Regions from separate parts of the Actinomadura rubrobrunea NBRC 15275 genome, predicted to be linked through region 2. Evidence: riboswitches for the same ligand, from Rfam matches in the RefSeq annotation. Region 2 holds a riboswitch; each other region holds the start of a gene.

Region 1 (7,020 bases), on a different contig from region 2:
GGCCGCGCTTGTGGCGCAGGTTTCCAACGCTGGAGGCGTCGGCTCTGACCGCTGTCGGCGTCGGAGCAGGCCGACTTCAGTCGGGAGCGTTGCCCCAGGCATGTGTCCAAGAACAATGTCGGCGTCGCCTCAGTGCTTGCCGGATCGGCGGGGACTGGCCGCTGGCGCTGGGCGGCGGGAGCGTCCTGCGGGTGTGGACGGCCCATCTGATCGAGAGCGAGCCGCACCCGCTCGGACCATCTGGCGCGGCGCCGGCTCGCCCCCACGAGCTGTACAACGTCGCATGGCGCCGGGCGGACGAGCACCTGGGGTCGCGCGGCGTGCCGCTGGTGATCGAAGAGTTCGCCGAGGGGTTCGTCGCCCGACCCGTTCCCGGCGGTAACGGCCTGCTCGTCGTCGACCGGCGCACCGGGGCGCTCACCCGCTGGCCGGACCTGCCCACCGGCGAACTGGCCGAACACTACCGCCGGTACCTGCGCGGCGAGTTGTAGGCGTCGGGGCCGGCCCCGGCGAAGAAAACACGGCGGAGCCTTGCAGGGCCAGGCGGGCACGAGTCGGACCTTTATCAGATGCCGGGATACGACGTCGCGCGTTACCGTGTGCAGGTGATCAGCGATGAGGGCCTCCGGTTGGGGGAGGCGGCCGCGCGTCGCCTGGCGCAATTGGGCTGCTGCGTGATCGAACCCGGTCTGACTGACGAAGAGTTCGCCCGCATCGAGGAGCAGTACGGATTCGAATTCGCCGACGATCACCGGGCCTTTCTGGCGGCCGGGCTGCCGGTGTGGAAACCGCCGGAGGAAGGGCAGACGTGGGAGCGGCCTTGGCCGGACTGGCGCAATGGCGACCCCGATGAGCTGCGGGAACACCTCAACTGGCCGGTCGACTCCCTGCTGTGGGACGTTCGGCACGGCCATTGGCGGCACGAGTGGGGAGTACGGCCGGACGACGTTGAGGAAGCCGTGGAGACGGCACGGCGTGAGCTGGCGCAGGTGCCCACCATGGTCCCGGTTTATGCGCACCGGTTCCTGCCCGCGGGGCGCGGCACCTTCGGGCATCCGGTGCTCTCGATGCGCGGCTGGGACATCGTCTACTACGGGACCGACCTGGTCGATTACATCGACCAAGAGTTCCAGGAGCCGCGCCCTGAATTGACGGACGAGTGGCGGCCGCGGGCGACCGTCCCGTTCTGGCGGGATTACCTTCCTCAGACTTGAGGCCGTCAGACCGGCATGGACGGGGACTTCTCAGTATTCGAAGAGAACCTCGGTTTTCGAGAGCGCATTGGGATGCGGTTTACGTCGCCTCGGCGTCAACCGCATCCCAATGCGCGGCTCCGCCGCTCCCCATCACACGGGGCCCTTCTACGAGATCCTGTTGGCGCCGGCGTAGTCGGAGCGGTCCGACAGCCTGGAGATCTTGACGACGTCGCCCGTCTGCGGGGCGTGAAGATACTTGCCGTCGCTCAGGTATATGCCCATGTGGTGCAGGTCGGAGCCGAAGTAGACCAGGTCGCCCGAGCGCAGCTCGCTGCGCGACACCTTGCGTCCCAGCTGGTAGAGGTCGCCGGTGTAGTGCGGCAGGCCCTTCTTGCCGACCTGCGCGTACGCCCACACCACCAGGCCCGAGCAGTCGAAGCTGTTCGGGCCGGCGGCGCCCCAAACGTACGGGCTGCCGAGCTTGGTGAGCGCCTTGCGCGCCATCTTCGCGGGCAGGCCGGAGCCCTTGACCGTGGCGGTCAGGCCGGTGCGGGGATCCTTGGCCTTGGTCGTGGTGAGCTTGTCGAGCTGCTTGACGACCTCGTCCACCTTGGCCTTGGCCGCCTTGCGGGCGGTTTTGACCTGGGCGGCGGCCTGCTCGGCCTGCGCCGCCTTGGCGGCTGCGACCCGCTGCGCCCGGTCGGCCTGGTCGATCTGAGCCTGGAGGCGGCCCAGCGCGGCGGTCTGGTTCTGCACCAGGTACGCCGACGCGGACAGGGCTTCGGCGTCGCCGCTCGCCAGGAACAGCGCGTCGGGGCCGCCGCTCATGTAGCTGGCGGCGGCGAGCCTGCCGAGCTGGGCGCGGGCGGGGGCGGCCTTGGCCTCGAGCTCGGCCGCGGTCTTGGCGGCGTCCCGTTCGGCGCGCCGGGCCTTGGCCAGTTCGACGCGCGCCTTGTTGAACCGCTCGGTCAGCCGCTCGGCCTCGGTGTTGAGCTCGTCCAGCCGCTTGCGCAGCTCTCTTTCGGTGGGACGGCCGGGATCGGCGGGGGCCGCCGCGGCGGCGAGCCGCAGCGGACCGGTGGGGGCCGTGGCGGCGGGCGCGAGGACCCAGCTGAGGGCGACCGCCGCGGCGGTGGCTGTGACGGTGGACACGGCGACGCGCCGTGCACGGTGACCGGGGGGCAAGGTCGTGCACTCCTCTCCTCGTCCGCCTGCCGGGTTAGCTGACGGGTTCGGGCCGGGAGTTCGCCCTACGCGCAGGCGCGCGCGTCACCGCGGACGGTGCGACCTGCGTCGATTCACCCCGAGTCCTGAGGACGGCGCCTCGGACGTGGTTCCCCGGCTCCCCGCTGGGGGGATTCGGCGGCCCGGCCGCAGCCCGCGCGTCGTCCTGCGGGCTCCGGACGACCGGGTCCGCAGAGAGTACAAAGAAACCGTAAAGTGCGGCAACCAGGGCATATGGGGTGAAACGGGTCGGGCGGTCCGGCGGGGCCTTCCGGACCGGCAAGTAGAATCGGGAAGGCTGCGGGTCCGCAGCGACTCCCGGATCCTCCACCAGAGCGAGAAGCGCATGCCCATCTGCACCCGCGACGACCTCCGCAACGTCGCGATCGTCGCTCACGTAGACCACGGCAAGACGACGCTGGTCGACGCCATGCTCTGGCAGTCCGGGGCGTTCCGCGAGAACCAGGACGTCGACGAGCGCGTCCTGGACTCCGACGCCCTGGAGCGGGAGAAGGGCATCACCATCCTCGCCAAGAACACCGCCGTCCGGCACGGCGGGCTCACCATCAACATCATCGACACGCCCGGCCACGCCGACTTCGGCGGCGAGGTCGAGCGCGGCCTGTCCATGGTCGACGGGGTGGTGCTGCTGGTGGACGCCAGCGAGGGCCCGCTGCCGCAGACCCGGTTCGTGCTGCGCAAGGCCCTGGAGGCCCGGCTGCCGGTCATCCTGGTCATCAACAAGACCGACCGGCCGGACGCCCGCATCCCCGAGGTCGTGGACGAGACCTACGAGCTGTTCCTGGACCTCGGCGCCGACGACGACCAGATCGACTTCCCGATCGTCTACGCCTCGGGCCGCGCGGGCCGGGCGTCCCTGCAGGCCCCCGGCAACGGCGAGCTGCCCGACTCGCCCGACCTGGAACCGCTGTTCCAGGTGATCAAGGACACCGTCCCGCCGCCGTCCTACGACCCCGACGCGCCGCTGCAGGCGCACGTCACCAACCTCGACGCCTCCAGCTACCTCGGCCGCATCGCGCTGTGCCGGATGCACGCGGGCACCATCAAGAAGGGCCAGCAGGTCGCCTGGTGCCGCCGCGACGGCAGCGTCGAACGGGTGCGCGTCAGCGAGCTGCTGATGACCGAGGCGCTGGAGCGCAAGCCCGCCGACGAGGCCGGGCCCGGCGACATCATCGCCATCGCCGGCATCCCCGAGATCATGATCGGCGAGACCATCGCCGACCCGGACGACCCGCGCCCGCTGCCGCTGATCACCGTGGACGAGCCCGCCATCTCCATGACGATCGGCACCAACACCGGTCCGCTGGCCGGGCGCGAGAAGGGCACCAAGGTCACCGCCCGGCTCGTCAAGGAGCGCCTGGACCGCGAGCTGGTCGGCAACGTCTCCATCCGGGTGCTGCCCACCGACCGCCCCGACGCGTGGGAGGTGCAGGGCCGCGGCGAGCTGGCCCTGGCCGTCCTGGTGGAGAACATGCGCCGCGAGGGCTACGAGCTGACCGTCGGCAAGCCCCAGGTCGTCGCCAAGGACATCGACGGCAAGAAGCACGAGCCCGTCGAGCGGCTCACCATCGACATCCCCGAGGAGTACCTGGGCGCGGTCACCCAGCTCATGGCCGTCCGCAAGGGCCGCATGGAGCACATGACCAACCACGGCACCGGGTGGATCCGGCTGGAGTTCCTGGTCCCGGCGCGCGGCCTGATCGGGTTCCGCACCGAGTTCCTCACCGAGACCCGCGGCACCGGCATCGCCCACCACGTGTTCGAGGGCTACGAGCCGTGGTTCGGCGAGCTGCGCACCCGTCCCACCGGCTCGCTGGTCGCCGACCGGTCCGGCGTCGCCACCGCCTACGCCATCTTGAACCTGCAGGAGCGCGGCACGTTCTTCGTCGGCCCGGGCACCGAGGTCTACGAGGGCATGATCGTCGGTGAGAACTCCCGCGCCGACGACATGGACGTCAACATCTGCAAGGAGAAGAAGCTCACCAACATCCGCTCGTCCACCGGCGAGGAGCTCGAGCGGCTCACCCCGCCGCGGCAGCTGTCGCTTGAGGAGGCCCTGGAGTTCTGCCGCGAGGACGAGTGCGTCGAGGTCACCCCGTCGGCCGTCCGGCTGCGCAAGGTCGTCCTGGACGCCAAGGAACGCGAACGCATCCGCGCCCGCACCAAGCGCTCCGGCGGCTGATCCGCTCCGACACGCCGATCAGGCGCGGCGCGCCTTCGAGTGGGCAGGGTGCGTGCGTGCGCGCGGGCGGCGGCCCTCCCGTGGGGAAGGACCGCCGCCCGGTGACGATTGCGTCGGCGTCTACTTCAGGCTCACGGTGCCGGTGACGTCGGCGGCGAGGCGGAGCTGGTCGCCGTCGCGGAGCGGGGCCTCGACGCCCCGCGGAAGCCGCTCGCCGTTGACGAAGGTGCCGTTGGTGGAGCCCTCGTCACGCACCCACGCGGTGCCCGACGGGTCCAGCCAGACCGTCGAGTGGCGCCGGGACACGTTGTCGTACTGGGTGAAGGTGGACGCGACGGGGGACTGGCCCGCGTCGCGGCCCAGCACCAGGTGCTGGCCCACCGTCACCTTGATCTCCCCGCTGGGGAACTGCACGCGCAGCACTGGCGAGCTTTGGGACGACGGCAGCGGACGCAGGCACGAGTCGCACTGCGCCGCGCCCGGGTTGCTCAGCACCGCCTCGCAATAGGGGCACATGAGCGCGGTGCTGTCCGGGCGGCCCTGCGGGGACCGCTGCTGGTGCGCCTCGGGCGGCACCAGCGTCGCCTCGCGCCCGTACGTCGGCGGCATCGGGGCCCGGGACTCCGGCTGGTGCGACGGCGGCGCGTACGGGTTGTCGGCCGGAGCGTACGGGTTATCGGCCGGAGCGTACGGGTTGTCCGCCGGCGCGTGCGGCTGCGGACCCGGGCCGTGCTGCTGGTGCGGCTCGTGCGCGGGCGGCGCCTGCTGCTGCGGCGGCCCCCAGTGCTGCTCGGGCATGGGCGGCGGCGTGGCCTGCCCCCAAGGGCTGTCCATCTGCTGGCCGCCCCCGCCCGGGCCCTGCTGCTGTTGCTGCGCCCAGGGGTCCTGCGGCGGCGCCTGGTGCTGGGGAGCCTGGTGCTGCGGCGGGGCAGGGGCCTGCACCGGCGGGTTCCACGCCTCCGCCCCCTGCTGCTGTTGCTGCGCCCACGGGTCCTGCGGCGGCGCCTGGTGCTGCGGCGTCTGCTGGTAGGGAGGCGGGGCCTGGTGCTGCGGGTGGCCGCCCGGCCCCTGCTGGTACTGGCCGGGGTCCTGCTGGTACGGCGGCGGAGCCTGGTGCTGCGGCTGCCCCTGGTCGTACGGCGCCTGCTCGTACGGCTGCTGGTAGGGGTACTGCGGAGAGCCCTGCTGGGGCGGCGGGTACCCGGCGCCCTGGCGACGCGCGCCCCCGCTGCGGGCCAGGTTCGCTCCGCAGCTCAGGCAGAGCAGGTCGCCCTGCTGGTAGGGCTCGTCACAGACAGGACATTTCAAGGTCGCCATGACACTTCCCCCGCACGTACGCCGGCACGTTCGAGCCTCGATGTGAGGTGCTCCATGTCACCCCTTCGCGGGATCCCGATGTAGTACACCCGCCTTCCCTCCGGCCCCTCGTCCACGGAAACCTGGATCCGGGGCCCTGTGTCCCGACCGGTCTGGTCAGAGCCGTCGGCCAGCGCCCCGTACCGCTCGCGCCCCAGCGGGGACAGCGGGACGATGCGCTGGTTGGACGACCCCCTCCAGAGTAGAGAGCCGTCCGGGGAGTGTCGCCCCCCCGGATTGAGCCGGTCGACGTACGGCCCGGTGATGACCGCGTCGCACAGCTCCAGGATCGCGCTCGTCCGCGCCGAACGCAAAAGCCGCGAATAGGCGTATCCGCTATAGACGAGGACGTCCAAGGAGATCGTCTCATGTCCGGAGGAGTCCCGCCACGCGCGGATGCCCCGCAGCAGCGCGGCCAGCGCCTCGGGCTGCTGGAACGGCTCGCCCCCGGAGACGGTCACGCCGTCCAGCGGACGCGGCAGGGACTCCAGCCAGCCCAGCACCGCGGCGACCGGGACGGCCTTGCCCGGGTCGGGCTCCCACGTGTCGCGCGACAGGCAGCCGGGGCAGCGCAGCGTGCACCCCTGCGTCCAGATGCCGGCGCGCACCCCCGGCCCGAGCGTGGTGACGGGATAGTGCGCCTTGGCCAGCAGCAGCGTCTGCGCGTCCCCGGGTCGCCCGCTCACTTCAGGTCCAGGTGGACGATGCTGCCCTCGCGGCGGACGCCGGTCACGGCGATGCGCTCGTCCGGTGTCAGCTCCCGGTCGAACAGCGCCCGCGCCAGCGGATTCACGAAGTAGGACTCCAACTTCATGCCGATGCCGCGGCCGCCGTGGTCCAGGTCGGCCGTGCACCACTCGCGCAGCGTCTCCCGCACCTCGTCGTCCACCGTCAGCTCCACCCGGTGCTCCTCGGTGACGCGGCGGCAGATGTTGGCGAGCTGCAGGTCGAAGATCTTGGCGGCGGCCTCGGGGCCGATGAAGTCGAACACCACGATGTTGTCGCCGAACCGGTTGAGCAGCTCCGGCCGGTTCAGCACCT
Region 2 (7,020 bases):
TTCGGCGCTGGCCCACCGGAAGTCTTTGCTCTCGTCTGAGGGGGTAAGGGTGCCGCCTTCGACCGTGCAGCGGAAGACCAACGCCACGATGCCGCGTGCCATGTTCTTGTAGATGCCAGTCAGCGCTGTGGGAGTCACATGCAGGCCTGTCTCCTCGAGAACCTCCCTCTTTAGGCCGCTGATGATGTCTTCGTCGCGTTCCAGCACGCCGCCCGGTGCCTCCCAGTGGCCGTTGTCGCGTCGTTGGATGAGCAGGGCCCGGCGGCGGTCGTCAACGACTACGCCGGCGACGCTGACTGAGTGGCGGCTGTCTGGCATTGCTCCCCTTGCTGATCGTGCTCGCAGAGAAAAGCTACAAGCGCTCGCCTGGTCCTACGTGGATCGTCGCGCTGTGTGTGCCTCGCTGACCTGCGCAGTTGCACAACCGCCGGGTCGCTGCAAAATCGACAGAGAGAGCAGCTCGTTCTGGTGGCGTGACCTGGGACTTTACCCTCGGGTCGCTCATCACCCTGGAGGGATCGCAACTTCGTGCTGGCCAACGGTGGCCGGGTCAACATGTCCACGGGTCGCTCATCACCCTGGAGGGATCGCAACCGCAGCTGGCGGATGAGGGCCAGGACCTCACGGCCGGTCGCTCATCACCCTGTAGGGATCACCTGCCCGACAGCGCGCCAGGCGCGTCCGGAGGTATCGCCCCCCTGGAGCTAGCAAGCCTCCGGGGGCATCACCCTCGCGCCCAGTTCCTGACCGCCGCCACAAGCGGGGCGCTCGCGTTGCTTCGGCTGCTCTGTGCCGAACAACGTGCTGAAGGAGGTTGCCGCTCTCCAGGGCAGTGCACGTCTCTGCACTGCCTCACTCTGAGTAGTTACGGCCTTGCCAGCCTCCATCGCAGTGGCAGGCGGCGGCATGACCTACGGCACACGGGGTTGACCTGGCCGACGGCGGCATTCCTGTACACGTCCTACAGAAGACACGGGCGACTGACAGTCGCGCAGGGGCATCTGCACCAAAATCATCGGTCGATCACAGAGGTGGGGGAGGTGCTGAGTCTGCATCTGCGCAGGCCCCCGTCTGGTCCCCAACGCTGGACGGTGAGACCTCGCCCGCTTCGGTGGCGAATCCAAGACCAGCTGGGCTGCAGCCGCCAGATCCGTCCCCGTGGTGATGGATCGGATCTTCCCAGGTCACGATCAGGGGGGCGTAGTCACTCAGTTAGTCGCTCAGAGAGTGAAGAGGCCGGTTCCGAGTGATCGGAACCGGCCTCTGACCTCTGTCGGGACGGCGGGATTTGAACCCACGACCCCTTGACCCCCAGTCAAGTGCGCTGCCAAACTGCGCTACGTCCCGGCGCCTGCCGCAGCAGGCGTGATTACTCTAGCGCAGTCTGCGGAGTCGTGCGTACCGAGATTGCCCGGGGGCGGGACTCTGGTCGGCTTCAGCGCGGTGGTGTGCGGGGTGGAGCGGTCGCCGGATCCGGGGAGTGAGGCGCCGGTGGTGCCGCCGGGTGTGCGGGCCGGGTACGCGGTGTTCGACCGGGTGACCGGCAAGACGGTGCGGGAGCATCGGGCGCGTGAGGTGTTCCGGTCGGCGTCGGTCGTGAAGATCCTGATCGCGCTCGATCATCTGGAGCGCGGCGGGGAACCCGATCCGCGGCTGCGGGCGATGCTGCGGTCCAGCGACGACGCGGCGGCCTCGGCGCTGTGGCGGCGGGGCGGGCGCGGGGAGATCGTCGAGCGGATGGCCGGCCGGATGGGGCTCGTCGACACCCGGCCTCCGCCTGCGGACAAGCCGGAGTTCTGGGGGTACACGGCGCTCAGCGCCGCTGATGTGGTGGTGATGTACCGGTACCTGCTGGAGGAGGCGCGGCCCGGGCATCGCGACGTGGTGGTGGGGGAGCTGCGCAGGGCCACCCGGCGGGGGACGGATCACTACGACCAGTACTTCGGGATTCCGCGGGCCGTGCCGAGGCCGTGGGCGGTCAAGCAGGGGTGGTCGGGTTTCGAGGGTGGCGCGGCCAGCGAGGAGTTTGGGGAGCTGGGGCTGGGACGGCCCGTGTTGCACACGACGGGGCTGGTGGGGCCGGGGGAGAGGTACGTGATGGCGGTGCTGACGCTGCAGGCGGCGGGGACGTCGTTCCCGACTGCGGCGGCCAGGGTCACGGAGTTGACCAGGCGGCTCCGCCCGCTGTGAGGATGGTCACGGCAGGGCGCGAGTGTCGGTGAGGGGGCGGGCTTTCGGGGGTTCTGGAGGTTCTGGGCGTCTTTACCTTATTTGGGGCATGGCGTGGATGTTTGCTAGCTTCTAGCCGACTCTCTGCGACGCGCGCCACGCGTCGCGGCCCGTCGCGGCCGGTCAGGATCCGCCGCGATGATGGCGCCCCCCAGCGAGATCAGACCAGTGAGCGGTCGCCGTGGGCAGCGACGGCCGCGGCCGAGTCCGTCCCCGATGCGGGGGACCGGAGCCGGGGACCCAGTCGGGCCGATAAGGCCCCGGGGTGAATCGGCGCGCCGGACGAGTGCGCCGTAGGGCTCTCTTCCAGGCCCGAATCCGTCAGCTAACCCGGTAGGCGTCATGGGAGACAAGGAGTTTCTCTGCATGCCCGATCGACTTGCTTCCCAAACCGCCGAGGCCCATGTGGGCGTGGGCGTCGCCATGGCGACGGTGCTGGCGGGGGCCGTCGGCTTCGCCCTGGCGGCCCCTTCCGGCGAGAGCGCGGCGGCGCAGACCACGCAGAGGAACGCCCAGGCGCAGGTCGAGCGGGCCCCGTCCGCCATCGGGCAGCAGCCTCCGGGGTATGCGATGCCGATCCGCAAGGTCGAGCCGTCCGAGGCGGTCCAGCTCGCCCTGGAGCAGGTCGGGGTGAGGGAAGGGCCCGACCGGGAGACCAAGTACCACAGGTGGTTCGTCTCGACGCCGAACGCGAGGTTGACGGCGAAGCGTGACGGCGGGTTCAGCGTGGACGATTACAACGGCGCCGAGTGGTGCAACATGTTCATCTCCTGGCTCGGCGCCCAGCTCGGCGTCAAGGACATGGGCTGGGACGCCTACACCGTGCAGCACGCCCGGTGGTTCGCCAAGACGGGGCGGTGGGGGCACAAGGCCAAGCCCGGGGCCGTGGTCTTCTTCGACTGGGGTGAGGGCGCGCGCGGGAGCATCTCCGACATCGACCATGTCGGCCTGGTGGTCAAGGACAACGGCGACGGCACCATCACGACGGTCGAGGGGAACATCGACAACGCCGTGGGGAAGCGGGTGCGGTCCAAGTCGCTCGTCGTGGGCTACGGCTACCCGGACTACGACGCCGAGTGACGCGCCGAGGCGTCCGGCTCGTGCCGGGCGCCCCTCGTCGTCCTTAATGCCGTAATCATTCACCTATTTTGTGGTGTCTTCTACTCCGCCGTTGCGGTGCCCGGAAAAGAATCCGGCACGTGACCAGGACGGGGGGAGGACGCGTCCATGAGGACAGGGCCGCATCTCCCGGCCGGGCACGTCCCGTCCGGGTCCGGCCCGCACGGGGACGGCGGCGCGCCGGCGCCGGACGTGACCGTCGTCGTGATCGCCTACAACGATGCGCGGCGGCTGCCTCGCGCGGTCGGATCGGCGCTGCGGCAGTCGCTGGACGGCGTCGAGGTCGTGGTCGTGGACGACGGCAGCCGCGACGGGACCGGGCCGCTGGCGGAGCGGCTGGCCGACGAGCTTCCGGGACGGGTGCGGGCCGTGCGGCTGCCGGTCAACTCGGGAGGGTGCGGCCGTCCGCGCAACGCGGGCGTGGAGCGGGCGCGCGGCCGCTATGTGATGTTCCTCGACAGCGACGACGTCCTGGACCGGCACGCCTGCCTCAACCTGCTCACCGCGGCCGAGGACACCGGCGCCGACCTGGTCTCGGGGCTGTGCGCCCGCGTCCGCGTGGATCGGGGCCGGGCCCGGGAGAGCTTCTGGTACCCGTGGCTTTACCAGCGGACGGCCGTCTACGGCTCGCTGCGCGACAATCCGGACCTGCTGTACGACACCCTGGCCACCAACAAGCTCTACCGGCGCGGCTTCTTGGAACGGTCCGGGCTGCGGTTCGTGGAGCACTTGCACTACGAGGACCTGCTGTTCACGGCCGAGGCGTATCTGGCGGCGGCGCGCACGGCGCTCATTCCGCATCGCGTCTACAACTGGCTGGTGGAGCCCTCTGCGCGTTCGATCTCCAACCGGCGTTCGGATCTGGCCAATTTCGCCGACCGGCTGGAGATCCACCGGCGCATCGACGCGCTGCTGTCGCGGCACGGCGACGAAAGGCTGCGGCTGGTCAAGGACGCCAAGTTCGTCAAGCATGATCTGCTGCTCTACGTGCGCGAGCTGCGGCATCGCGACGCCGCCTACCGGCAGGGCTTTTGCGCGCTGGCCGCCGAGTATCTGGCGGGCCTCGATCCCCGGGTGTTCGACGCGGCTCCGCCCATGGCGGCCATCGTCGCGTACCTACTGAGGGAGGGCGACCACGAAGCGGCGCTGGCGGCGGCGGAGTATCGGGGCAAACGCCCGGTGCTCTCGACCGAGTTGACGCGATGCGACGGGCGTGTCTATTGGGGTCGACGATGCCCGTCATCGGCCGAGGGGCGCCGAATTCTGGATGTGACGCACCTGGGTTTGCACCGGTGTCGGCTCAGTGAGCTGCGTCCTCTCAACACGGTCACGGAACTCGTGGTGAAGAACGGCCGCGTGCGCTTGTCCGGACGCGTCCTCAATCCGCTCGGCAGGGTGGCACCGGACGCTGATGTGTCGGCGTGTTTGGAGGTGTATGACAGGCGGCGTCCAAGGCGCGTTTTCCGCCTTCCCGCGGCTCTGACACATGCGGGAAACGGGCTCGTCTGGGAAGCGGAATTCGACCCTCAGCGGCAGATTCGACCCCTCGGGATCGTCGATCCCGTCTGGGACGTGCGGTTGGTTCTCCGCGTTGACGGCGAGGGGATCGTCACCCGTCCGTCTGGTTTGGGCCTCGGTGACGCCGATCCCTGGGAGCACGTGCTGCTGCCGGTGCGCCCGCGTTTTTCTCGGCTGACGGCCAGGAGCCTGCGCCCCTGCCTCACCTACAGGGGGAGTCTGGCCTTCGTGCTGCACGCGGACGGACCGGCGTGGCGCATGGCCGCAGCCATGGCTCGCACCCGGTGGGGGCGGCGCCTACGGCGTGGAATCCGGCGCATGTGGGCAGCGGTGCGCAGGCTTTTCAGGGCGGCTCGGCGCGCGGCGACGTCCCGCAGTACCAAGACGGCGGTGTTCAACCGGGTGTTGAGCCGACTGCCCGTGCGTACCGGCACCGTCGTCTTCGAAAGCCATCTGGGGCGCCGGTACTCCGGCAACCCCAAGTACATCCATCGCGAGCTGCGCCGGGCCGAGGTCCCGGTGCGGGCCGTGTGGTCGTACGACTCCTCTCCCCAGGGCTTTCCCGAGGACGCCGTGCTGGTGCGCCGCGGCTCGTGGGCGTACTACTGGGAGCTGGCCCGCGCCCAGTTCTGGATCGACGACCAGGGCTTTCCCGACGGTCTGCGCAAGCGGCCGCAGACCGTCTACCTCCAGACCTGGCATGGTTCGGCCTACAAGCTGATGGGCGAAGACCAGCCGAGGGTCAAGTGGGCCGGCCGGTCCGAGCGCGCCCGGCTGCGCCGCATGGTCGACCGCTACGACTACTTCCTGGTGCGCTCGCGGCACGACGTGGACACGCTGGTCAAAGGCCTCGGCGTGCGCGCGGAGCTGCTGCCGGTCGGCTACCCGCGCAACGATCCGCTCGTCAACGGCGATCCCGACGCGGCCGCGGAGGCGGAGGCGCTGCGCCGGTCCCTGGGCCTGGAGGACGGGCGCCGGGTGGTGCTGTACGCCCCCACGTTCCGTCCAGGTCCGGACGGGAGGCCCGTGTGGTACATGGATCCGCCGGTCGAGCCGGGGCGGTTCGTCCGTGATCTCGGTGACGCGATGGTCCTGCTGCTGCGGCCCCACTACCTGTGCCGGATGCGGCTGCCGGCGGTCGCCGGGGACGGCGTCCGCGACGTGGGCCACGTCCCCGACGTCACACCGCTGCTGCTGCTGGCCGACGCGTTGATCACGGACCACTCCTCGATCATGTTCGACTACGCCCTGCTGGACCGGCCGCTGATCCTGCACGTGCCCGACGCCGCGGCGCTGGGCGGCGGCTATTTCGACCTGGCCGAGCACGCCCCGGGCCCGGTCACGCGGACCGAGGACGAATTGCTGGCCGCCCTCGCCGACCTGGACCGCGTCGACGCCGACTACGCGGGGCGGCGCCGGGACTTCGTCCGCCGGTTCGGCGAGTACGACCGGGGCACCGCCGCCCGCGCCGTCGTGGAGCGGTTCTTCACCACCGTCAGGGAGGGGGTCCGGGATGGCTGAGTCCAGGGACGTCTTCATCGTCTGCAACAACGCCGACGGCGTGGGGGGCCTGCAACGCTGGGCGCACCACCTCGCGCGCCTGCTGGCGCGGCGCGGACACCGCGTCACCCTCGTCGGCGTCACCCGGGCCTCCGAGCCGCACGACTACGAGCCGGACGGCTCATACGCCGTCGTCACCCTGCACGAGCAGTGGCGGCCGCCGGCGCTGCCGTGGCGGCCGCGGTCGCTGCGCCAGCGGTTCGACATCGCCGCCTACTGGCGCGACCTGTGGCGGACGAGGACCCTGCGGCAGGGGGCCGAGCGCCTGTCGGAGCTGTTCGCGGGCGCGCGCCCCGGCGGCGTGGTCATCGCGGCGCAGGTGTGGGCGATGGAGTGGGTGCGCGCGGCCGACACCACGGGGCTGAAGGTCATCGGGATGACGCACGAGTCGTACGAGGCGACGCGCCGCTCGTCCCGCTACGCCCGCGTCAAGGAGCTCTACGCCGACTGCGACCGGATGCTGGCGCTCACCGCCGAGGACGCCGACGCCTGGGCCCGCGACGGCATGACCAACGCCGGGCACATGCCCAATCCGCTGCACGTCGCGCCGCGCCGCCTGTCCACGCTGGACGCCCCGATCGTCGCCTCCGTGGG
Region 3 (7,020 bases), on a different contig from region 2:
CGGGGGTCGTGTGCTCCACCTTGACGCTGGCGATCGGCGGTGTGGCGCTCTTCTTCCTGCTGACCAAGGCCGCCGAGTGCGGCGACCGGAACGTGTACCCCGATGACGCGGCGCGGCGGCAGTGCGTCGAGCGGGAGTTCCCCTTCGCCGAGGCCCGGTCCTAGGCGTGCTGTTCGGGCACGTGATCCAGGCCGTTCTCGAACGACAAAGGGCCTTCTCGTTCCGGTGTGAATTTGCGACATCTGCACCGACGTCCAGGAGGCCTCGCCTCCCACCGTGACGTCCCGTTGACCCCGACCGGACGCGTGCGCCTGGCCCGGTGTGTCGTGGAGGAGGCCGACCGCTGGGCCGCCGAACGCTTCGGCGTCAGCCGCACGACTTCCGCACAGTGGGCCGCCCGCACCGCGGCCATCGGCGCCCCCGATCTCTGGTCGGCCGCCCGCCACCTGCCCGGTCGTGGGCGCTTCTATCCCGGCCCGCCGGGGCGGTCGATCACCGAGATGGGGCCGATCTGCGAGCACTGCCAGTGCCGCATCCTCGGCCACGGCGTCGAGGCCGGCCGGCGCCGGTACTGCCGCGCACTGCGCCCGCCCCGCCGACCCGAGCAGCGCCGATCTGGTCACCGACCGCGCCTGACCCGCCCGGTCCCGACGCGGAAGGCGACGCGCGTGACGTCACTGCGGATCCACCATGGTCCATCGGACGCGGCCTAGAGTCCGGGGAGCGGGAACAGACCGGAAAGGTCCGCGCGCGGGCCGCTGGCGTGGACTCTGCCGCGGTCCAATGCGGCGGCCCAGGTCAGGCGGCCCGAGGCCAGAGCGATCAAGGTGGGAGCGTCCATCTCCACCACATTCGGCGGTGTTCCCCGGGTATGGTGCGGCCCTGCGACGCACTGCACCGCGGCGTACGGGGGGACCCGGACCTCGACGGAGCGTCCGGGGGCCAGCTCGGCGAGGCGGTCGAGCAGCTCCCGTACGGCGCCGCGCAGGACCGCGCGGGCCGGTTCGGCGCCCGCGTCCTGAGCGGCCAGCGCGGTGTCCAGTGCGGCGCGGCGCAGGTCGGCGGGCTCGTCGCCGCCGCAGTAGGGAGGGAGGCCGAGCGCGGCGCGTTCCTCGTCGAGGAGGTCCCGGGTGAGCTGTTGTCGCGGCATCGGGACGAACGGTACCGGGTCGCGGCGGTCGCGTCCTCATGGCTTGGGCGCGCGGACACCCCCGCAACCCGGTAAAAATGTGACGGTTTGTCGACACGAGGCCGCACGCATCACGGCACGGCGCACGCGGGGGCGCGGTGCGGGGCGTCGTCCCGCACGGCGGAGAGAGCAGGAGACGGGGGGCATGCCGGGGCGAGGCCCGGCGCGACGACACGGAGGTTCGCACAATGGCCGAGGCGCTGCCCCTGCAGCCCGGTGATCCGCGTCGAATCGGCGGCCACGAGATCATCGCGCGGCTGGGCGCGGGCGGGCAGGGCACGGTGTTCCTCGGCCGGGGCCCGGCCGGACGCTCCGTCGCGGTCAAACTGCTGCACCTGCGGCTGAGCGGGGAGCCGGCGGCCCGGTCGCGGTTCGTCGGCGCGCTGGCGCCCGCGCGCCGGGTGATGGGCTGCTGCACCGCGGCGATCCTCGACGCCGACGTCGACGGCGACCGTCCGTTCGTGGTCGGCGACTACGTGGACGGCCCCTCGCTGCAGCGGCTGGTCGACGAGGAGGGGCCGCGCGGCGGCGCGGTGATGGAGCGGCTGGCCGCCGGCATCATGATCGCGGTCACGGCGGCGCACCAGGCCGGAACGGCGCACCACGACCTCAAGCCGCGCAACGTGCTGCTCGGCCGCAGCGGCCCGATGGTGACGGACCTCGGGGTGGTCCAGGCCCTGGAGGCCGTGTCCGCGGCGCCGACCGGCAGGGTCACCGACGATCCGTCGTACAAGGCGCCCGAGCAGCTCAGCGGCATGGGCGTCGGCCCGGCCGCGGACGTGTTCGCCTGGGCGGCCACGCTGCTGTTCGCCGCCTCGGGGACGGCGCCGTTCGCCGGGGCCTCGCCGTCGGAGATCATGCAGCGGATCGTGTACGACGACCCGGACGTGTCGGTGCTGCCGCGGACGCTGCGGGACGCGGTCGCCGACGCGCTCGCCAAGGACCCGAAGAGCCGTCCGTCCGCGCGGGACCTGCTGGACAGGCTGATGGGCGAGGCGGGCGCGCTGACGTCCCGCATGCCGTCCGCGATGGTGTCCGAGGCGCGGATGCTGCTCGACGACCGGACGCCGCCCGCCCTGCAGACGACCCCGGAGGTGCTGCCCGTGCAGCTGCCGCCGCCCACGCAGGCTCCGGCGGCGGCGCAGCCGCCTCCCCCGGTGTCGGTCCAGCCGCCGCCTGCGGCGCCCGAGCCCGCGTCGGTCGGCGCCGCGTCGCTGCGGGTGCCGGTGCGCGACGAGGCGCCGTTCGACAGCCGCAGCCTCGGGGCCGGGGACGCGACGCAGGCCATGCCGCCTCTGGCGGCGTCGTCCGTCGAGGACCCGGCGGACGTCAAGACGGCGCCGACGCCGCACCTCATCCCGGGCATGGACGAGGGGCCGCGCGACGACGACCGCCGCCAGGCCACGGCGATCATGGAGATGCGGCCGGACGCGTCGCGTCCGGCGCCGCTGTCCTTCCTGTCGCGCCTGTCGGAGCTGCCGGTGGTCGGGGCGCTGCCGCGGCCGAGCAGCCACGTGCTGGGCGTGGCGCTGTCGCTGTTCATCGGGGTGGCGGTCGGCATCGCGATCATCGCGCTGGTGCTGTGGCCGCAGTTCCGCAGCGACTCGGCGGAGCAGCCGCAGCGGGCCGATCCGGCGACGCAGGCCGCGGACGACCGTCCGGTCAGCGTGATCCCCCCGGCGTTCGCGGGCACCTGGCGCGGCACGGCGATCAACCCGGGGCGCGGCGCCCAGTTCCCGGTCGAGGTGAGCTTCGAGGCCGGGGCGACGTCCGCCCGCGCCTTCTATCCCAAGGAGCGCTGCTCGGGCACGCTGACGCTGACCCAGGGCACCAGCCGGGCGCTGCGCATGGCGTTGACCATCGCCAAGCCGTGCACGAGCGGGAACGTGCAGATCACGCTGCAGCAGGACGGGACGTTGCAGTACGTGTGGACGAGCCCCAACGGCAAGGCCACCTACCACGCGCGCCTGGCCCGCGTCTGAGCGCGCGGGCCGCGCGCATTCCTTCGACTGACCACTTCGCGCCGATTTGCCGGTTTGGCGGTTGGTCGGGGGTCTGTCTCCATTAAGGTGCGCCCTGTCGACGCGTCTTGATCTTGGGCATGGACGCGTCGCAGGCAAAGGAGACTCCCTGTGCGCCCTGTCCCCCCTCGTCTCTTCCTCGTCACCGGCGCCGTCGCGTCCGCCGTGGTCGTCGGCGCCGCTCCACTCGCCCTGGCCGCGCCCGAGCCCGTCCGGGTCGAGGTCACGGCCGCGCGGGGCACCCCCGTTCCGGGCTCGTACATCGTGACGCTCAAGGACGGCGCCTCGGCGGCGTCCACCGCCGCCCGAGTGAAGGCCCGGTCGGTCCGGCGGTTCGGGGGCGCGCTGAACGGCTTCGCCGCCACGCTGAACACCGAGCAGCTGGACGAGCTGCGCCGCCGCCGCGACGTCGTCGCCATCGAGCAGGACCAGATCTACCGCGCGACCGCCAAGCAGTCGTCGCCCCCGTGGGGCCTGGACCGCATCGACCAGCGCAAGCTGCCGCTGTCGAAGTCGTACTCCTACAAGAACACCGGCAGCGGCGTGACCGCCTACGTCATCGACAGCGGGATCGCCTGGTCGCACCCGCAGTTCGAGGGCCGCGCCAAGTCGGTGTGGCACGCCCCGTCCTTCTCCGACGGCTGGGACTGCGACGGGCACGGCACGCACGTGGCGGGCACGATCGGCGCCAAGACCTACGGCGTGGCCAAGAAGGTCAACCTGCGGTCGCTGCGCGTGCTGGACTGCCAGGGCAACGGCCGGCTGTCCGACGTGATCGCCGCCGTCGACTGGACGCGCAAGAACGCCGTCAAGCCCGCGGTCGCCAACCTGTCCCTCGGCGGCCCCAAGTCGACCGCGCTGAACACCGCCCTGACGAACCTGTCCAAGTCGGGGGTCTTCGTCGCCGTCGCGGCGGGCAACGAGAACAAGAACGCCTGCAACTACTCCCCGGCCAGCGCCGGATGGGTGCAGGCGGTCGGCGCTGCGACCATCCACGACAACCGCGCGACCTTCTCCAACTACGGCTCCTGCGTGGACATCTTCGCGCCCGGCTACGGCATCACGTCGGCCTGGCCCGGCGGCGGGAAGGCGTCGCTGACCGGGACGTCCATGGCGTCCCCGCACGTCGCCGGGGTCGCGGCGCTCTACCTGCAGACGCACCGCAGCGCCTCGTTCCCGACCGTGCAGAAGTGGCTGAACGACAACGCCACCAAGAGCCGCCTGGGACGCATCCCGAAGGGCACCGCCAACAGGCTGCTCTACAAGGCCGGCCTTTGACCGTCGCCTGACCGGAGCTTGGTCCCCTGCCGGTCACGGCAGGGGACCCGGGCGACGGAAAGGGCGCTCTTGTCTCGTTTCCCGCTCATCTCACCCGCCTCATGGGTCTAACCTTGGCCAAGAGCCGACCAGTTCCTTAAAGTGGCGATCGCCCGCGGGCGCGGGCATGATCGCAGCACTGATCGGCAGGCTGGCTCGAGCCAGCCGAATCCCGCATCCGTACTACGGACGGGAACCGGGGACCCAACGCCGGGCGGCCAGCCAGGTCTAGTCGGCATCGGGGTGAATTCGCGGCTCCGCCGCGATAGGGCTGACCCTCCGCCCGAACCCGTCAGCTAACCCGGTAGGCGTCACAGGAGAGGAGAGGACGTGGAGAGCCCGAGCTCCACCCGCCCACGTCGTGTCGTCAGAGTGCGGCGCCCCGCCCTGGCTCTCATCGTCGCCGCAGCCGCCGCCCTGGTGACGACGGCGGGAACGACCCCCGCACAGGCCGACCCGGGTGACCTCGGCCGGCTCAGCAAGCTGAACAAGCAGATCGCGCAGCTCGACAAGGAGTACGGCGGCGACCTGGCCAAGCTCAAGGACGCCCAGTACGGCATCAAGAAGGCCCGGCAGAAGCAGCGCCTGCTCCAGCAGGACCTCGACAGCGCGCGCATCATCGTGGCGCAGATGGCCGCGTCCCAGTACATGACCGGCACCACCGACCCGGCCGTGGCGGTGCTGGCCAGCGACGACCCCGACAACGTGCTGAACAACGCCAGCCTGGTCAGCCACGTGGCGTCCAACCAGGCCGCCAAGGTCCGCCAGATCGAACGGCTGGTGGCCGAGCAGCGCAAGGCGCGCGAGGAGTACGAGCGCAAGGTCCAGGAGCTGGAGAAGGACATCCAGGACCTGCGCGCGCAGAAGCGCAGGGTCCAGGCGCTGATCAAGAAGTTCAAGCCCGAGTCGCCCAGCTCCGGGATGGGCGGGGTCACCCCCCGCATGCTGAAGGTCAAGAACACCATCGACATCGAGTTCGGGCCGTTCCCGATCATCGGGTGCGTGCGGCTCACCGGCGACCCGCAGGACCACGCGACCGGCCGCGCCTGCGACTTCATGGTCAGCACCGGCGGCACCATGCCGTCCGCCAGCGGCAAGGCCCAGGGCGACCGCGTGGCCGAGTACGCCGTCGCCAACGCCAACCGGCTGGGCATCAAGTACGTGATCTGGCGGCAGCGCATCTACGACGTGCGCAGCCCCGGCTGGCGGATGATGGAGAACCGCGGCGGCATCACCGCCAACCACTACGACCACGTCCACATCTCGGTCTTCTGACCGTCCCCGCACGCTGAGACGGCCGCAGACGCCGGATCTCGGCGCCCCGCCACCAAGATCGTGGGGCCGCCCGTCCGCTCCTTCCTCGAGCCTCCTGAGCGGCGATCGAGAGGCCGCCGCCGCATGGAACGGTGCAGGAAACGGCGAAGGCCGCCGCGCGGTGTCGGACCGTGCGGCGGCCTTCGCGTCGAGGACCGTCAGTCGTCGGCGTAGCTGGGCAGCGTCGGCTCGTGGGCCTCCCGCAGCTCCGCGAGCGAGATCGAGAACAGCTCCTGCGGCTGCCCGTCGGCTCCGCGCGCCGAGATGTGCAGCGCGTCGCCGCCCGTCACGCCGAGCTGGGTGACCGGCACCCCGGCGGCCTCGCACAGCGCCGCCAGGCGCCCCTCCGAGCCCGGACGGATCGCCACCACGGCGCGCGCCACCGACTCGCTGAACAGCGACACGAACGGGTCGCCGGGCAGCGTGATGCGGGCGCCCAGTCCGCCGCGCAGGCACGACTCCACCAGCGCCTGCGACAGGCCGCCGTCGGACAGGTCGTGCGCGGCCGACAGCAGCCCCTCGCGCGCCGCCGCGACCAGCACCGACGCCAGCGCCGCCTCGGCGGGCAGGTCGACCTTCGGCGGCAGACCGCCCAGGTGCCCGTACACGACGTGCGCCCACTCCGAGCCGCCGAACTCCTCGCGCGTCGTGCCCAGCAGCGCCAGCGTGGCGCCCTCGCTGCTGAACGCGATGCCGACGCGGCGCCGCACGTCGTCGTGCACGCCCAGCACGCCCACGACCGGCGTCGGGTTGATCGGCGTCGAACCGGTCTGGTTGTAGAAGCTGACGTTGCCGCCGGTGACCGGGGTGCCCAGGTAGCGGCAGGCGTCCGCCAGCCCCTCCACGGCGCGCGCGAACTGCCACATCACGCCCGGGTCCTCGGGCGACCCGAAGTTCAGGCAGTTGGTCACCGCGAGCGGGCGGGCGCCGGTGGCGGCCACGTTCCGGTACGCCTCCGACAGCGCCAGCTGCGCCCCCGAGTACGGGTCGAGGCGGGTGTAGCGGCCGTTGCCGTCCAGCGACAGCGCGATGCCCAGGCCCGACTCGTCGTCCACCCGCACCACGCCCGCGTCCTCGGGCATGGCCAGGACGGTGTTGCCCATGACGTACCGGTCGTACTGCGAGGTGATCCAGGTCTTGTTCGCCAGGTTCGGCGACCCGGCCAGCCACAGCACGGTG

The links. Region 2 has a riboswitch for cyclic di-AMP ahead of AR3_RS16445 (CHAP domain-containing protein). Riboswitches for the same ligand answer to the same signal wherever they lie in the genome.
Region 1: linked by a shared signal. The riboswitch ahead of AR3_RS10050 (C40 family peptidase) and the one ahead of AR3_RS16445 (CHAP domain-containing protein) in region 2 are both predicted to bind cyclic di-AMP.
Region 3: linked by a shared signal. The riboswitch ahead of AR3_RS09920 (coiled-coil domain-containing protein) and the one ahead of AR3_RS16445 (CHAP domain-containing protein) in region 2 are both predicted to bind cyclic di-AMP.

The regions. Positions count from the first base shown of each region.
Region 1 covers NZ_BCQU01000024.1:29,684-36,703, forward strand. The annotation lists gene AR3_RS31485 (SUKH-4 family immunity protein) at 192-491, shown strand; gene AR3_RS10045 (hypothetical protein) at 570-1,214, shown strand; gene AR3_RS10050 (C40 family peptidase) at 1,362-2,348, opposite strand; cyclic di-AMP (ydaO/yuaA leader) riboswitch at 2,390-2,561, opposite strand; gene typA (translational GTPase TypA) at 2,767-4,623, shown strand; gene AR3_RS10060 (FHA domain-containing protein) at 4,744-5,931, opposite strand; gene AR3_RS10065 (4Fe-4S single cluster domain-containing protein) at 5,928-6,665, opposite strand; gene AR3_RS10070 (AAA family ATPase) at 6,662-7,020, opposite strand, start outside.
Region 2 covers NZ_BCQU01000048.1:30,392-37,411, forward strand. The annotation lists gene AR3_RS16430 (NUDIX hydrolase) at 1-318, opposite strand, end outside; tRNA gene AR3_RS16435 (tRNA-Pro) at 1,274-1,347, opposite strand; gene AR3_RS16440 (serine hydrolase) at 1,492-2,190, shown strand; cyclic di-AMP (ydaO/yuaA leader) riboswitch at 2,431-2,583, shown strand; gene AR3_RS16445 (CHAP domain-containing protein) at 2,596-3,309, shown strand; gene AR3_RS16450 (bifunctional glycosyltransferase/CDP-glycerol:glycerophosphate glycerophosphotransferase) at 3,457-6,387, shown strand; gene AR3_RS16455 (glycosyltransferase) at 6,380-7,020, shown strand, end outside.
Region 3 covers NZ_BCQU01000023.1:70,794-77,813, reverse strand. The annotation lists gene AR3_RS09945 (DUF4190 domain-containing protein) at 1-164, shown strand, start outside; gene AR3_RS09935 (sterol carrier family protein) at 710-1,150, opposite strand; gene AR3_RS09930 (serine/threonine protein kinase) at 1,378-3,171, shown strand; gene AR3_RS09925 (S8 family peptidase) at 3,322-4,488, shown strand; cyclic di-AMP (ydaO/yuaA leader) riboswitch at 4,681-4,854, shown strand; gene AR3_RS09920 (coiled-coil domain-containing protein) at 4,858-5,802, shown strand; gene purL (phosphoribosylformylglycinamidine synthase subunit PurL) at 6,000-7,020, opposite strand, start outside.